Paraburkholderia bryophila: one gene and its partner. The protein of the gene in region 2 binds, or shares a complex with, the protein of the main gene of each other region. Links are inferred from orthologs where the notes say so. Each region holds a gene or a part of one and is shown on either strand. Other genes may lie near its edges. The genes, in order: katE and hfq.

Evidence for each region.
Region 1: the proteins of hfq (region 2) and katE are in contact, whole or in part, in a crystal structure (PDB 3VU3), measured with the Escherichia coli proteins. The link is inferred for Paraburkholderia bryophila from one-to-one orthologs.

What each region holds. Positions count from the first base shown.
Region 1 is NZ_JACCAS010000002.1:84,734-95,140, forward strand. What follows is about bases 3,027-5,953. They hold katE (catalase HPII), read right to left. Parts: upstream 5,583-5,953; coding sequence 3,471-5,582; downstream 3,027-3,470. Other genes in these bases: GGD40_RS21760 (response regulator), read right to left, coding at 3,027-3,240; GGD40_RS21770 (MipA/OmpV family protein), read right to left, coding at 5,772-5,953. Outside these bases: more of GGD40_RS21760, read right to left, coding at 1-3,026; more of GGD40_RS21770, read right to left, coding at 5,954-6,668; peptide-methionine (S)-S-oxide reductase MsrA, read right to left, coding at 7,053-7,799; peptide-methionine (R)-S-oxide reductase MsrB, read right to left, coding at 7,819-8,334; GGD40_RS21785 (Lrp/AsnC family transcriptional regulator), read right to left, coding at 8,468-8,995; GGD40_RS21790 (1-aminocyclopropane-1-carboxylate deaminase), read left to right, coding at 9,158-10,174; GGD40_RS21795 (LysR family transcriptional regulator), read right to left, coding at 10,177-10,407.
Region 2 is NZ_JACCAS010000001.1:4,590,664-4,597,298, reverse strand. The notes cover bases 3,243-6,088. They hold hfq (RNA chaperone Hfq), read right to left. Parts: upstream 4,861-6,088; coding sequence 4,624-4,860; downstream 3,243-4,623. Other genes in these bases: der (ribosome biogenesis GTPase Der), read right to left, coding at 5,014-6,088; hflX (GTPase HflX), read right to left, coding at 3,377-4,549; hflK (FtsH protease activity modulator HflK), read right to left, coding at 3,243-3,327. Also shown: GGD40_RS20625 (ATP phosphoribosyltransferase regulatory subunit), read right to left, coding at 1-519; GGD40_RS20620 (DUF2065 domain-containing protein), read right to left, coding at 764-955; protease modulator HflC, read right to left, coding at 1,000-1,902; more of hflK, read right to left, coding at 1,915-3,242; more of der, read right to left, coding at 6,089-6,351. UniProt on the Escherichia coli protein: RNA chaperone that binds small regulatory RNA (sRNAs) and mRNAs to facilitate mRNA translational regulation in response to envelope stress, environmental stress and changes in metabolite concentrations.

The DNA of each region.
Region 1 (10,407 bases), on a different replicon or contig from region 2:
GCGGACGTCGTCTTCGGCCAGCAGAATCGTGCGGCCTTCGAACGCGTTGTCGCGCTGCCGCACGGTGCGCAGCATGCGCTGCTGTTCCGGCGCCAGCGAGGACTCCACGCTGTGCAGGAACAGCGTGACTTCGTCGAGCAGACGCTCGGGCGATTTCGCGCCCTTGATGATGATCGACTTCGAATAGCGACGCAGGCGGTGCTCTTCCTCGTCGGACAGCATGCGGCCCGTGTAGACGATCACCGGCAGCGCCGCATGCGCGGTGTTCGCGGCGAGCTGTTCCAGCAGATCGTAGCCGGTGCCGTCGGGCAGCGCGAGATCGGTCACCACGCAGTCGAAGCTGAACTTCGTCAGATAGTCCAGCGCTTCGGCGAGCGTGGCGACCGCGACGATCTCGGTGTTCTCGCTTTGCAGCAACGCGCGGATGCTTTCGCGCATCGGGCCGTCGTCCTCGATCACCAGCACGCGTTTGATGCGCTGCTGCAGACGCGCTTCCAGACGGCGGATGGCGGCCTCCATCGTGCTGCGCGCGGTCGGCTTGAGCGTGTAGCCGATCGCGCCGAGATGCAGCGCCTTGTCGGCGTGGTCGGTGGCCGAGACGATGTGAATCGGAATGTGACGCGTGAGCGGATCGTTCTTCAGCCACTCCAGCACGGTCAGGCCGGAGCGGTCCGGCAAACCGACGTCGAGCAGCACCGCCGCCGGGCGCATGTCGCGCACCAGCGCGAGGCCGCTCGCCGCACTGCTGGCGTGGACGAAATCGAAGTCGAGTTCGTGCGTGAGGTCGCGCAGGATTTCGGCGAACGCGAGATCGTCTTCGACAGCAACGATCAGGCGGCCGGCACGCGTGCGGTTGTCGCGGTCGTCGGCGATCGCGCCGCCGGCCGTTTCGGGCGTGTCGCCGACGCTCAGGCCGTTGGCGGGCGTAATGACGGCCGTCTGATTGAAGCTCGACGGCGTGCGCACGAGCGGCGCTTCGGCTTCCGCCCGGGTGGTCGTCAGGGCCGCCACGGCCGCCGTCGGCGCGACAGCATGGGCAGGCGTGAATGCCGGCATCGGCGTCGGTGCGTGATGGCCATCCGCCAGCGCCGCCTCGGCATCGACCGGCAGCCACAGCGTGAACACACTGCCCTTACCGACTTCGCTGGACACGGTGATCCGGCCGCCCAGCAAACGCGAGAATTCACGCGAGATCGACAGCCCAAGACCGCTACCGCCGTATTGTCGGCTGGTGGAACCGTCGGCCTGCTGGAACGCTTCGAAGATCATCTCCAGCTTGTCCGCCGCAATGCCAATGCCGGAATCGCGCACGTCGATACGCAGCAGGTTGTTCGGCGACGACGCGATCGACAACGCCACTTCGCCCCGCTCGGTGAACTTCACCGCGTTCGACAGCAGATTGCGCAGAATCTGCGTGACGCGCTGACCGTCGGTGACAAAGGTATCGGGCGTACCCGGCGCACGTTCGAAGTGGAGCCGCAATTGTTTGGCGGCCGCCAACGGCTTGAACATTTCTTCCAGCGACTGCAGCGTCGCGTCGATCGACACCGTTTCGAGTTCGACCGTGACCTGACCGGCTTCGACCTTCGACAGATCGAGAATGTCGTTGATCAGCACCAGCAGATCGCTATTCGACGCATGAATCGTTTCCGCATAGCGCACCTGCTCGTCGCTCAGATTGCCGGTGCGGTTCTGCTGCAGCAGCTTGGCGAGAATCAGCGAACTGTTCAGCGGCGTGCGCAGTTCGTGCGACATGTTGGCGAGAAACTCGGACTTGTAACGGCTCGACTGTTCGAGGCGTTCCGCGTTGGCCGCGAGGTCGTCCTGTGCGCGCAACAGATCCGACTTCTGCCGTTCGAGACGCTGCGCGTATTCTTCGAGCTGCACGTTGGTCTGTTCGAGTTCGGCCTGCTGCGCTTCGAGCCGCACTTGCGATTCCATCAACGCGCGGCCGCGCTCTTCGAGGCCCTCGTTCGAGACGCGCAACTCTTCCTGCTGCACCTGCAACTCTTCGTTCAGTTGCTGCGTTTCGGCCAACGCGTCCTGCAACCGTTCGCGATACAACGCGGCTTCGACGAAGTCGCCCAGCGCGTTGCCGATCAGCTCCATGAACTCCTGATCGCGCACGGTCAACTCGCGAATAAAGCCCAGTTCGATGACGCCGTTCACCTGCCCGTCGTTGACGATCGGCATGATGAGAAGATTTTTTGGCGCGCTCTTGCCGGTGGCCGACACGACCTGCACGTAATTGTCCGGCAGGTCGCGCAAGACCAGCGTGCGGCGCGCGGCGGCCGCCTGACCGATCAGCGTTTCGCCCTCTTCGAAATTGCGCGCGCTGCCCTGCTCGCTTTCGCGGCTGAACCCATACGCGGCGATGCGGCGCAGCGTGCCGTGCTGCCGGTCGCGAATGTAGAGCGCGCCGACGGCGGCGTCCAGATACTGGGCGAGAAAGTCGAGCACCGCGCGACCCACCAGTTGCGGGGTTGTCTGACCGACCACCTTCTCGGCCAGCAAGCGCTGCCCCGAGCGTAACCACACCTGCTCCTGCAACATCTCGGTCTGTTCGGTCTGCTGCCGCAAGACGCCGTCGTAAGTCGAAGACAGGCTCAACAATTCGCGGCGGCCCATCCACGCAAGCAGCGCACTCACACTCAGACTGAACAGCAGGAATACGCTCACCAGCGAGGTGGTGACGCGCCGGGTCGCGTCGCCTCGTTCCTGGCGCAGGCGCAACTCGACGTCGAGAAAATCGCCGAATTCGCGGCGCGTTTCATCGAATTCGATTTTGCCGCGACCGCTCGCCACCGCGGCTTCATAGTTCTGGTTGCGGCGGCGCGCGTCGATCATCTCTTCGGCATAGCGGGACCAGCGCTGCTGAATTGCCTCGATCTCCTTGAGCTTGACGACCTGCGGCGGATTGTCCGACACCATCTGCTGCAGCATTTCGATCTGCGTCTTGAACTTCGGCCCGCCGGTTTCATAAGGCACGAGGAAACTCTCGTCGCCCGTAATCAGGAAACCGCGCATGGACGATTCGCGATCCACGGCGAGGCGCAGCATTTCGTTGGCCTGGCCGATCACGCGTTCGGAATGCTCGGCCCAGTTCATGGTGGACACCAGGTACGCGATCAGCCCCACGAACACCGCCATCGTGACCAGGCCGACGCCTAAAGGCAGCGCAATGTTACGGCGAATGATGCTGCGAAAACGATTCTGGTCGACGGCCTGAGATGCGGTCATTTTTTCTGTCTGCGGCTTGGCGAATCGAGTCGATTCGGCATATTTTTCGGATTTTTCGCGTGGAGCGGTGTGTCGTTCGATGACCCGCGTCATCATACAGGACAGGCCCCATTTTTGAGACGTTATACGACGGCGCAGGCTTGCTGGGCGGGGCTGTTGCCGATCCACGCAAGTTTGCACGGCCGACGCGGGTCGGCCGTGCAAGGCATGCGAACGACGATGGAATGCGCCTACGCCGGCACCGTCTCCGCCAGCGCCGCGCGCGACCACACGCGATGCTGTTCCGCCACCGCGATGAACGCCTTCAGTACGTCGGCAGCCTGTTTGTCGTCGCCGGTGGCGACACCGTCGGCATTGTCCGGCAACTGCGCGGCGGCGAGCACGTCACGCCCCGCGCCGAGCGCCGCGATCGCCTTCAGATGCTTGAACGCCTCGAGCACGAAATGCCGCGCGTCGCCCGATTGCGCGAGCCGCTTCGCGCCCTCCTCGCCGCCTGCCACGATGACTGCGTCGAACATGATCGACGGCAAGCCGGCGATCGTCGCGTCGGGCGCCATGCCGTCGATCGGTGCGAGCGTCGGGGCGATCAGCATGGGTGTTGCGCCTTCGTCCTGCAGCGCCTGCTGCAGTTTTTTGAGCGCTGCGCCGTCGGAACCGGGCGCGGCCAGCAACGCGATCTTGCGGGTCTTGATGCCGGGTTTCACCCGGTTCAGCAGACTCAATGCCGGGGAATCCTTGGGACCCGTCAGCTTCGCCGTACCCTTCTTAGGCGTGGGCAAGCCCAAACCTTCCGCGACGGTCGCCGCGAGCCCCGCGTCGAAGTTCGCGAGAATCTCGTTCACCACGCGCGCACGAATCTCGGGCTTGGTGACTTTGCCGAGTTCGAACTGATACGCGGCGGCAATGTGGTCCTTCTCGGGCTGCGACATGCTGTTGTAAAACAGCGCGGCCTGCGAAAAATGATCGGCGAACGATTCACTGCGCACGCGAATCTTGGTGCCCTCCACCCGCTCCTGATAACTTTCGAAACCACCGTCGCTCGGCGCCGGATCAGTTTCCTTCGGCCAGCCGCCACTTAACGAATTCGGTTCGTACGAAGCCTGCCCGACGTGGATCGTCTGGCGATGCATCGCGTCGCGCTGATTGTTGATGAACGGACACACCGGCCGGTTGATCGGAATCTCGTGAAAGTTGGGCCCACCTAGCCGGCTGATCTGCGTATCCGTGTACGAGAACAAGCGCCCCTGCAACAGCGGGTCGTTCGAGAAATCGATGCCCGGCACGACATGCCCCGGATGGAACGCCACCTGTTCCGTCTCGGCGAAAAAGTTATCCGGGTTGCGATTGAGCGTCATCTTGCCGACGATCTTCACGGGCACCATTTCTTCGGGAATCAGCTTGGTCGGATCGAGCAGATCGAAGTCGAAGTTGTGCTCGTCTTCTTCCTCGACGATCTGCACGCCGAGTTCGAACTCGGGGAAAGCACCACGCTCAATCGCTTCCCACAAATCCCGCCGATGAAAATCCGGGTCCTTGCCCGCGAGTTTCTGCGCTTCGTCCCACAGCAACGAGTACGAGCCCAGCACCGGCCGCCAGTGAAATTTGACGAAGCGGCTTTTGCCTTGCGCATTGACGAAGCGGAACGTGTGAATGCCGAAGCCTTCCATGGTGCGCAGGCTGCGCGGAATCGCGCGGTCCGACATGGTCCACAAGACCATATGCGCGGATTCGGGCACGAGCGACACGAAGTCCCAGAAGGTGTCGTGCGCGGAGCCGCCGGTCGGCATTTCATTCGGCGCTTCCGGCTTTACGGCGTGTACGAAGTCGGGAAACTTGATCGCGTCCTGAATGAAGAACACCGGCATGTTGTTGCCGACCAGATCGTAATTGCCTTCCTGCGTGTAGAACTTCACCGCGAAACCGCGCACGTCGCGCACCGTATCGGCGGAACCGCGCGGGCCTTGCACCGTGGAGAAACGCACGTACACCGGCGTCTGCACGCCGGGATCCTGCAGGAATGCGGCCTTGGTGAGCTCGCGCATCGACTCGTAGACCTGAAACACGCCGTGCGCGGCCGAGCCGCGCGCGTGCACGATGCGCTCCGGAATGCGTTCGTGGTCGAAGTGCGTGATCTTCTCACGCATGATGAAGTCTTCCAGCAACGACGGCCCGCGCGGACCCGCGCGCAGCGTGTTCTGATTGTCGGCGATCTTGACGCCCTGATTGGTTCTCAGCGCCTCGCCTTGCGGACTCGCTCGAAACTGTTCGAGGTCTTGCGATTTCGGATCGCTCGACGGCGCGTTTTTCGGTGCGGGCTTGTGCGTACTCGTTTTACCAGCCATGGGGATCTGCTCCTTGCGTTCGGGCGTGCCGGGGGGAATCCGGTCTCACGCATGGAGAGAAGGCAGCAAGCGATATTCCCGCGACCGAGCGTCGCGTTGGCGGGTGGACGAAGAACGCGGCGTACTTCGAGAAAATGGCGCTCGGTACGCCGCCGCGCCCTTCAGGTTGAAACGTGTAAAGACACCGCGTCAGAAGCGATAGTTGATCGAAATATCCGCGACGCCATTCGCTTTGCGGTGCGTGATCGGACTATTGCCCGCACTGCCCACCAGTTGTTCGAACGCGCCATCCGCGGTCGCGAACCAGTGCTTGTCGAACAGCCACACCGCGCTGATGCCGAAGCCCACCGACTTGAAGCCCGCGCTCGCGTGATATTGCGAGTACTGCGATTTCGCCGCCTGATTCTGATTCACGCCGAACCAGCTATTCATATACGTGGAGTCCGCCAGCGACACGTTCGGCCCGGCGAACCAGAAGAACTTCTTCGTGCTGCCCGGCATGGGCATATACGCGCCGAAGTCGCCGGTCCAACCGTTCGAGCCGCCGAAATAGCGCCGCACGTCAGCGCGCAGCACGAGCGGGAAATCTTTCGAGATCACGTATTCGCCGGCCAGTTTGACGCCCGGCGCCGCGTTGATATTGCCGAGGCCGTTAAGCTCCTGCGGATCGTCGTGAGCGCGTCGGCCGAGATCGTAGACGGCGGCCAGACTGGCGCGCCAGTTTTCTCCCTGCGCGAAATTGACCCCGAAGCCTTCACCGCTCGACAGGAAGAACAGGTCCTTGTAACGCACGTCGACGCTCGGGCCGCCCATTACGTGATAGCGATCCGAACCTTCGTAGCGCGGCTGGAACGAGGAGGCCAAACCGAGGCGCACTTGCCAGTCGGGGATAGTCGGCTGCCACATCTTCTGCAGCGGAATGCCGACCGAGTATTGCCATTCGTTCAATGGCGAAGGCGTTTGCGCCATCGCCGAGCCCGGCAGGAAGACAATGCCGCCGAGGGTCACGGCCACCAGAGACGTCGCCGCGATGCTTGTTTGTTTATTGCGGAGCTTGCCAATCCGCTTTCTACGGCTGTTCAACACCAGAAGCCTCCGATTCTCGCGTATCGCGAAGAGGGTTATGTTCTCGCCCGAGGTGCGCGGTGACCTGTGGACCTCAGGCGACCGCCGCGTTGCTACGAGCGGCATGTAATTTTTTCAGCTAACGACACGCACTATCCGGCAAGACGCGCTGCTCGATTGCATTAAGCCCTGTAAAACGGGCTTTTGTCCGAGCAAAGACGTGCGAAAGATTTGCCGACGGGAACGCTTGTGCAAATTGCGGGCCTGGCGTGTGGAGAGCCGCCTCAAGTGGGATGGGGGCAGGCAGGAAGCGATGGAGAGCGCGCGCAAAAAGACGTCCGGCGCCACCGTTGCGGCGCCGGACGGACAGGAAAGGTGCGTGAAGCTGCGTGAAGGTGCCCTACGTTACTGCGCCGCGTCCACGAGCACGGCTTTGTCGCGATAGAGATTCGGGAACAGCCGCTTCAGATTGGCGACCTTCGGCATATCGTTGATCGCGATATACGCGGAGTTCGGGTGCAAGGTCAGATAGTTCTGGTGATAGAACTCGGCCGGATAAAAGCCCTTGAACGCCTCCGTCCGGGTGACGATCGGCGCCGGATACGCATGGGCCTTGTCGAGTTGCGCGATATAGCTCTGCGCGACGCGCCGTTGCGTGTCGTTCAGCGGAAACACCGCCGAGCGGTATTGCGTGCCGCTGTCGGGCCCCTGCCGGTTCAACTCGGTCGGGTCCTGAATCACCGAGAAATACACCTGCAGCAACTGGCCATAGGTCACCTTGCTCGGGTCGAAGGTGACCTGCACCGATTCCGCATGGCCCGTCTCGCCGCCGCTGACCGTCTCGTACTGCGCAGTGTCGCGCTGACCGCCCGAGTAACCCGACACCGCCCGGGTGACGCCGCGCACGTGCTGGAACACGCCCTGCACGCCCCAGAAGCAGCCGCCCGCGAACACCGCGGTTTCCTCGTGCGCGGTGGCGGCCGAGATCGGTTCGTCGAGCGCGGGCGGCGCAATGACCACCGCCGTCTCCGACGAAAACGCCATTCGTTGCGCCAGCAACAAAGCCAGCGCGCCAAAGCCGACCGAGAGCGAAATGGCGGTCAGCCGCGAGCGCGCGGGTCGGCCTTTCGTGATGCGTGTCTCGAAGTTCATGATGTCCGTCCTGATCCGCTCAGCTCACACCGTTCGATGCGGGCGTAAAGGTCAACGCAAGACCGTTCATGCAATAGCGCAGACCGGTCGGTTTGGGGCCGTCGTCGAACACGTGGCCGAGGTGGCTGCCACAGCGACGGCACAGCACCTCGTCGCGCGTCATGCCGAATGACTTGTCCGTACGCGTGATGACCGCGCGGTCGAGCGGCTGGTAGAAGCTCGGCCAGCCGGTGCCGCTATCGAACTTGGTCTTCGATGAAAACAGCGGCAGCCTGCAGCCCGCGCAGCCGAACGTGCCGGCGTGGTGCTCGTCGTTCAGCGGGCTGCTGAACGGGCGCTCGGTGCCCGCATCGCGCAGGATCCGGTATTGCGCGTCGTTCAGCATCTTGTGCCATTCGGCGTCGCTGTGCGACACCTCGTAGGCCGCCGCCGCGCCGCTGTCCGCCGCGCGCGTCACGTTCCACATCGAAGCCGCGCCGCCGGCCAGCGACGCCGCGCCGATAAACCTGAAGAATGTCCGTCTGTTGCAAGTCATGATGTTCGCCCCGGAAAGTCCGTGCCGTTCACCCGTTGCAGCGCGGGTCGCGCCGTCCGCGAGTGGTCTCGATGCTTGGTCGTGCGAGATCGGGTTTTATGACAGCATGCTCGTCTTTTTTGTCAGGCGGCGCTTACAGCGGAAATTTCGTGGTCGAGAGAATTTCCTTCAGCACCATGAACGAGCGGATCTGCCGGACGCCCGGCAGATACAGCAACTGTTCCGCGTGCAGACGGTTGAAGCTGTCGCTGTCGCGCGTGCGGACCGTCATGAAATAGTCGAATTCGCCGGTCACGACGTGGCATTCCATGCAACCGGCCACCTTCTGCGCCGCTTTCTCGAACTCGGCGAAGGATTCCGGCGTGGACCGGTCCAGCACCACGCCGATGATCACCAGCATCCCCGCGCCCGCCGCCTTCGGGTCGATCAGCGCGACCACGCCACGGATCAGCCCCGACTCCTTGAGCCGCTCGACCCGCCGCAGGCAGGCCGGCGCGCTCAGCTTCACTTTGGCCGCGAGTGCGACGTTCGAAATCGACGCGTCGGTCTGCAACTGCCGCAGGATCGCGCGATCGATACGGTCGAGCGCTTGCAGGGGATCGGTCTGGACGGTAGCGGGGTCGACCGCTGTTGCAGTTCGACGAACTTTTGTTGTGCTCATAGGTTAATTGACAGATTTTTATTACGTTCAATTTTGATAGACCGTTTTAAAAGTAAGCCGAAGCCATTTATTTCGCAAGCTCATTTCTGACGGTTTTCCCTACCATGTGTTTCGACGCGCCGGGTTGCCGGCCGCCTCGACACCACCGACAACGGAGCTGCCATGAACCTGCAACGATTCCCTCGTTACCCGCTCACTTTCGGGCCGACGCCGATTCAGCCGCTCAAACGGCTGAGCGACCACCTCGGCGGCAAAGTGCATCTGTATGCGAAGCGCGAAGACTGCAACAGCGGTTTCGCGTTCGGCGGCAACAAGACGCGCAAGCTCGAATATCTGATTCCCGAAGCACTGGCGCAGGGATGCGACACGCTGGTGTCGATCGGCGGAATTCAGTCGAACCAGACGCGCCAGGTGGCGGCGGTCGCGGCACACCTCGGCATGAAGTGCGTGCTGGTGCAGGAGAACTGGGTCAACTATTCGGACGCCGTGTACGACCGCGTCGGCAACATCCAGATGTCGCGCATTCTCGGCGCGGACGTGCGTCTGGTTGCGGATGGCTTCGACATCGGCTTTCGCCAGAGCTGGGAGGACGCGCTCGAGAGCGTGCGCGCCGCCGGCGGCAAACCGTATGCGATTCCGGCCGGCTGCTCGGACCATCCGCTGGGCGGGCTCGGTTTCGTCGGTTTCGCCGAAGAAGTCCGGCAGCAGGAAGCCGAACTGGGTTTCAAGTTCGACTACATCGTGGTGTGCTCGGTGACGGGCAGCACGCAGGCCGGCATGATCGTGGGCTTCGCCGCCGACGGCCGCGCCGAGCGTGTGATCGGCATCGACGCCTCCGCGAAACCCGCGCAGACGCGCGAGCAGATCACCCGGATCGCGAAGCGGACCGCGGAACAGGTCGGCCTGGAACGCGACATTACCGCTGCGGACGTGGTACTCGACGAGCGTTTCGGCGGCCCGGAATACGGCCTGCCGAACGACGGGACGCTCGAGGCGATCCGCCTATGCGCGCGTCTGGAAGGCGTGCTGACCGATCCGGTGTATGAGGGTAAATCGATGCACGGCATGATCGAGATGGTCCGCAACGGCGAGTTTCCGGCCGGCTCGCGCGTGCTGTACGCGCACCTGGGCGGTGTGCCGGCGCTGAACGGCTACAGCTTTATCTTCCGCAACGGCTAGGCTCACGCCGCGAGGCGCTGGCGCAAATGCTCCCTCAGGAACTCGACGAACGTCCGGATCGCGGGGGAGCTTTGCCGATGCTGCGGATACACCGCATAAACGCTGGTCGCGGCGGGCAGGAATTCGTCGAGCACGGTGACCAGCAAACCGCTTTTGAGCGCGTCGGCGACGATAAAGTCCGGTAGCCGCACAATGCCGAGCCCGGCCACCGCCGCATCGCGAATCAGGTCGCC
Region 2 (6,635 bases):
TTCCGCTTCGATCAGCGCGGCCAGCACACCCGCGTGGCACAAGTCGAGCCGCACTTTCGCGAGGCCGGCCAGACGCAACGCGTCGAGCATCAGTTGCTGGATTTCGAGGTCAGCTTCGAGGCCGGCGTGACCGTAAATTTCCGCGCCGATCTGGATCTGCTCGCGCGTGGCATGCAGGCCGCGCGGCCGCGTATGCGCGACGTTGCCCGCATAGCAAAGACGCGTCACGCCCTGACGGTTCAGCAAGTGCGCGTCGATACGCGCAACCTGCGGCGTGATGTCGGCGCGCAGACCGAGCGTGCGCCCGGATAACTGATCGACCAGCTTGAAGGTGCGCAGATTCAGATCGTGCCCTCCGCCGGTCAGCAGCGACTCGATGTATTCGAGCAGCGGCGGCATGACCATCTCGTAGCCGTACGAGCGAAAACGGTCCAGCAGATGGCGCCGCAGTTCTTCGATCTTGCGGGCTTCCGACGGCAGCACGTCGGCAATATTCTCGGGAAGTAACCAGGTCGACATCGATACAGTCCTACGACGTTGAACACGGCGACTGGGTGCGCCGGTAAGTGAATGTGAATGGCGGGCGGCGGCTCGATTCTGGCGGCTATCGCAGGCGTGGGTGCAGCCCGCGACAGGCATTTTCGGCCAGCGTACCGACTGATCGAGTCGGCAGGCCAGCGTCCGCGAGGCAAAGACGCGGTCACGACACGGCGAGCGCACAGCGGCCTAAGCCTTCTGCGCCCGCTTCGCCGGACGGACCGCTTCAGGTCACGATAAACAGCAGGATCAGCCCAAGCGCCATCACGATCAGCCCGCCGACGCGAATCTGATGCGGCGGGCGTTCCGCTATTTTACGGAACGTGTCGCGCCAGGCGCTCGGAAAAACGAAGGGAAACATCCCCTCGATAATCAGCATCAACGCGATCGCAAGCAGTAACGAGCCGGCTATATCCATGCGAATCAAGAGGCCGCGATGCGGATGCCGCGGCCTTCCGGTTATCAGTGTTTGCGCGGGACCGCGGGAGCGTCCGGGGCGGTGCCGCCGGTCGGGCTACGCATGAAGCGGAAGAACTCGCTGCTCGGGTCGACCACGATCACATCGCCCGGTTTGAAGGTGTTCTTGTACGCCTGCATGCTTTGATAGAACTGGTAGAACTGCGGGTCGGCGCCATACGCTTCGGCAGCGATTTCCGCGGCCTTCGCATCGCCCTCGCCCTTGATGGTCTGCGCCTGACGGTAGCCGTCCGCGAGAATCGCCTGCTGCTGGCCCACCGCTTCCGCCTTGATCTGGTCGGCTTCGGCGGTGCCCTTGGCGCGCTCGTCGGCCGCGATCTGCTCGCGGGCGGCGATCATCCGCTTGTAGACCGAGTCGGCCATGGCTGCCGGGAAATCGACGCGCGTCAGTTGCACGTCGACGACCGACACGCCCAGCGAAGCCGCGGCCTTGTCCATCGCGCCACGTGCTTCGTCGGCGACGGCCTGCTGTTTGGCCAGCGCGTCGGACAGCGTGACCTTGCCGAATGCGTCGCCGAGCGCGCTGCGCGACAGCAGCGCCAGACGGTCCGGCAGGCTTTGCACATCGCCCTTGGTTTCTGCGATCAGCTTCAGCGGATCGGTGACACGATATTTGACGACCGGATTGGCCAGCAGATCGGTTTTGTCGGACGTGACGTAACGGTCTTCGTCCGGCGCGTCGAGCGACTGAATGCGGTTATCGACCAGCGTGACGGTTTGCAACGGCGGCGGCAGTTTGACGTGCAAGCCGGGGCCGAGCAGCGTCGGCGCCGAGTCGCCATGCGACGACAACACCGCCAAATGCCGCTGATCGACAACGAATACCGTCGACGACGCCGCGAACAGCACGATGACGACAGCCACGACGAGCGCAATGATCTTGTTCATGTTGTGCGCTCCTTATTGAACGTCGTCTTCGCGCATACGGCTGCGGAAGGAGTCGCGTGAACGCAGCGCGTCGCTGCTGGCTGCAGCCTGACTGGCGGGCGTTGCAGCCACGGCAGCGGCGGGTGCGGAGGCCACGCTGCCCGGCGCGGCGGCCGACGGAGCAACCGACGGCGCCGCGGACGGCGAAGCGGCACCACCCGCCCCTTGCGATGCGGCAGCCGCCGAAGCGCCCGACGCAGCGACTGCGGCATCGGCCACACGCTGGCGGGTCTGCTCGACCAGCTTGTCGAGCGGCAGATACAGCACGTTGTTGCCGCTCTTGCTGTCCACAAACACCTTGGTCGTATTCGAATAGATCTGCTGCATGGTTTCCAGGTACATGCGCTCGCGAATCACAGCGGGCGCTTTCGAGTACTGTGCGTAGACCTGCTTGAAGCGCTCGGCGTCGCCTTGCGCCTGAGCGACGGTTTTGTCGCTGTAGGTCTTCGCCTCGTCGATCTGACGCGTCACGTCGGCTTGCGCGCGCGGCAGCAGATCCGCCGCATAGGCCTGCGCGTCGCGTTTGGCGCGATCGTTTTCCTGACGCACCTTGGCGGCGTCGTCGAACGCGGCCTGCACCTGGTCGGGTACCTGCACGCCCTGAATCGTCACGCCGGTCACCGCGAGGCCCGACTGATATTCATCCAGGGATTGCTGGATCGACGCCATCAGTTGCTGGCGAATCGTTTCGCGATCCTGATCGAGAATCTCGCTGGTGCTGCGCGCACCGACGATGCTACGCACTGCCGCCTGGGCGGCCTGCATCACGCTTTGATCGGGATCGGTGCTGCGGAACAGATAGTCCGTCGGCTTGCGCACCTGGTACTGCACCGCGAAGCGCACGTCGACGATATCCGCGTCGTGCGTGAGCATCGACGCGTCTTTCACGTTCGCGAGACGCACCACGTTGTTGCGGCCGATCTCGACCTGACGGATCTGGCCGATATTGACGAGCTCATGCGCTTCGAACGGATACGGCAGACGCCAATGCACACCCTGCCCGGCGGTGTAGCGATACTTGCCGAATTGCATCACGACGCCGGCTTGTCCGTCTTGCACAACGAACACACCGCTGCCGAGATAAACGGCCACCAGCACGCCGATCACGATGCCCACGCCGATGCGTGCGCCGCGGCCATTATCCGGCCGGCCACCGCCCGTACCGCCGCCGCCCTTGCGGCCGAACACGCGGCTCAGACGACGGTTGAAATCACGCCACATTTCGTCGAGATCGGGCGGACCTTCGCCGTCTTTGGTCGGCGGACGCTTGGGTTCGTTCGGCCGTTGCCGGTCGCCATTGCCGTCGCCCCGGCCCCAGCGCGGATCGTTCAGTGAAAGCATGGCGCGCATGCGCAGCCAGATACTCCGCTCGTTGTAATCGTTCACCTGTGTTCGTTCACCAGAGTAGACAGCGGGTCAGTGCAATTGGAACGGGTCAGTGCCCGAGTTCTGGGACCTTGCGGTCGTCGCGCGGAACTGCCGACCGGTCTTCTTCCGACAGATCGAGATGCGTGTCGGGAAGAGGTTCGGCAGTAGCGATCTCAGCGATAGCAGCGCGCAATGTATCCAGACCTTGCCCCGTGCGCGCGCTCAAAAAGACGCGCGAAATATTACCATACTCATCCCGCTCAACCGCGTCGCCACGGGCCGCCAACTCCGGCACCGCGTCGATCTTGTTGAACACCAGCACCTGACGGACATTGTCCGCGCCGATCGCGTGCAACACCTCGTTCACCTGATCGATCTGATCGAGCCGCACCGCGCTCGACGCGTCGACCACATGCAACAGCAGGTCGGCGTGAATGGTTTCCTCGAGCGTGGCGCGGAATGCCGCCACCAGTTGGTGAGGCAATTCACGGATGAAGCCGACCGTATCGGACACCACCACCTGCCCCGCTTCATCGCCCAGATAGACGCGCCGCGAGGTCGTATCCAGCGTCGCGAACAACTGGTCGGCGGCGTAGGCCTGGGCCTTCGTGAGCGCGTTGAACAGCGTGGATTTACCAGCGTTCGTATAGCCGACCAGCGATACCGACATGGTCTGATTGCGGCTGCGCGCGCGGCGCTGCGTGCCATGCTGACGACGCAATTTTTCGAGCCGCGTCTTGAGCGCCTTGATGCGCTCGCCGATCAAACGGCGGTCGGTTTCGAGCTGCGTTTCACCAGGACCGCGCAAACCGATACCGCCTTTCTGCCGCTCAAGGTGGGTCCATGCGCGGATTAGTCGCGTCGACAGATACTGCAACTGCGCGAGCTCCACCTGCAACTTGCCTTCGTGGCTGCGGGCGCGTTGCGCAAAAATGTCGAGGATCAGGCTGGTGCGATCGATCACGCGCCGGTTAAGCGCTTGCTCCAGATTGCGCTGCTGCGCAGGCGCCAGAGCATGATTGAAAATGACGAGTTCGATGTCGTTCGCCTCACACGCGAGACGCAGTTCTTCGGCTTTGCCGCTGCCGACGAACATCTTCGCGTCCGGACTGGACCGGCGCCCGGTGAGGGTGACTAAGGGATTCGCGCCCGCGCTTTGCGCGAGCAGACTGAGTTCTTCCAGGCTGGCTTCGAAATCGATCTTACCGAAGTCGATGCCGACAAGCGCTGCATTGATCAAATTGGAGGGTATCAAAATTGAGGCGGCCGGGAGTGATCGCCAACGGGCGACGCTACGCCGGCCGCGACGAGGGGTTAGGACTGTTCGGAATCCGGGTGGAAATTCACCGGACGGGCTGGCACGACCGTGGAGATTGCGTGCTTGTAGACCATCTGGGTGACCGTATTCCGGAGCAACACGACGTACTGGTCGAACGATTCGATGTTCCCTTGAAGCTTGATGCCGTTGACCAGGTAGATCGACACCGGCACATGCTCTTTACGCAGTGCGTTCAAAAACGGGTCTTGTAACAATTGCCCTTTGTTGCTCATAGCAAACTCCGTATTTTTTTGCAGGTTGACTGAATTGACGACGAAGAAAAAGAGATCCGCCGTCAACCGCTACACTATAGCCGATTTTCATTTTTGCGCGACGGGCCTGGCCAGGCGGCCAAACCCAGCACACACGCGGCTTTCAGCCTAAGTTCAGCCTTTGTCCGCGTAAGGGTTCGTCGACGATCTGAACTCTATGCGCAATGGAGTCCCAATCAGCTTGAAAGTTTCCCGGAAGCGGTTTTCGAGGTAGCGTTTATACGTGTCGGTGATCGCATCGAGCGCGTTACCGTGAATCACGATGAGCGGCGGGTTCTGTCCGCCCTGGTGCGCATAGCGCAGTTTCGGACGCACCGGACCGCGGCGACGCGGTTGCTGGAACTCCACCGCTTCGATCAGCGCGCGCGTGAGCTTCGGCGTCGGCAGCTTGGCCATCGCAGCCTTGTACGCGTCGTCCACCGAGCGCATCAACGGGCCAATCCCCGTGTTTTCCGTCGCGGAAATGAAGTGGAATTTCGCAAAGTCGAGAAATTTTAGTTTGCGCTCGAGGTCGGCCTTGGTGCGCTCGCGCACATGCGAATCGAGTCCGTCCCACTTGTTCACGCCTACCACCAGCGCGCGGCCCTGCTCGACCACGAAGCCGGCAATGTGCGCATCTTGTTCCGAAATGTCCTGGCGCGCGTCGAGCAGCAGGATCACGACGTTCGCGTCGGAGATCGACTGCAGTGTTTTCACCACCGAGAACTTCTCGATCGCCTCGAACACTTTGCCGCGACGGCGCAGGCCGGCCGTGTCGATCAGCGTGTACGGCTTGCCCTGGCGTTCGAAGTCGACGTAGATCGAATCGCGCGTGGTGCCGGGCATGTCGAATGCGATCACGCGTTCTTCGCCGACCAGCGAATTGATCAGCGTCGACTTACCCACGTTCGGGCGGCCGACGATCGCGATCTTCACGCCGTGCGCCGCTTTCTCTTCGTCGCTCTCTTCCGGCTGGCCCGCGTAGGCGACCTCGAGCGCTTCGTTGATCATTTCGGTCACGCCATCGCCGTGCGCGGACGAAATTGCGCGCGGGTCGCCGAGGCCGAGTTCGTAGAAGTCGGCGGCGACGTTGCTGTACTTCATCCCCTCCGCCTTGTTGACGACGAGGAAAATCGGCCGGCCGACCTTGCGCAGGTAATCGGCGATGGTCTTGTCCTGCGGCGCAAGGCCGTTACGACCGTCGCAGATGAACACGACGATGTCCGATTCCTCGACCGCCTGGCGCGTTTGACGCGCCATCTCGTGCATGATGCCTTCTTTCGCGACCGGCTCGAAGCCGCCGGTATCGACGACCAGATACGGCCGGTCGCCGGCGCGCCCTTCGCCATAGTGGCGATCGCGGGTGAGACCGGGCAGGTCGGCAACCAGCGCGTCACGCGAACGCGTGAGCCGGTTGAATAGCGTGGATTTCCCCACATTGGGGCGCCCAACGAGGGCAATAACGGGTTTCATCAGATGTTGTTCACGGTGAAACGCGGGATCGAAATCGACCGCCCGCGTAGCGACGCCATGCGGCCGCTACACGGCAGCGTTTGACGAAAATTATCACGAATTCGACCGGCCCCGGATACGCTGTCAATTTGCGCACCCGGGCGGACGGGAGTTTGGCTGGTTGGGGCGGCGCCAATGGGCCGCCAGGTTAAGTCTTTCCTGCTCGACGGCTCGCACGCCTGCGAGCTGACGGTGCTCTGCGAAATCTCTGACGACCTGCGGAGCAACCGCCGACGGTGGCGCCG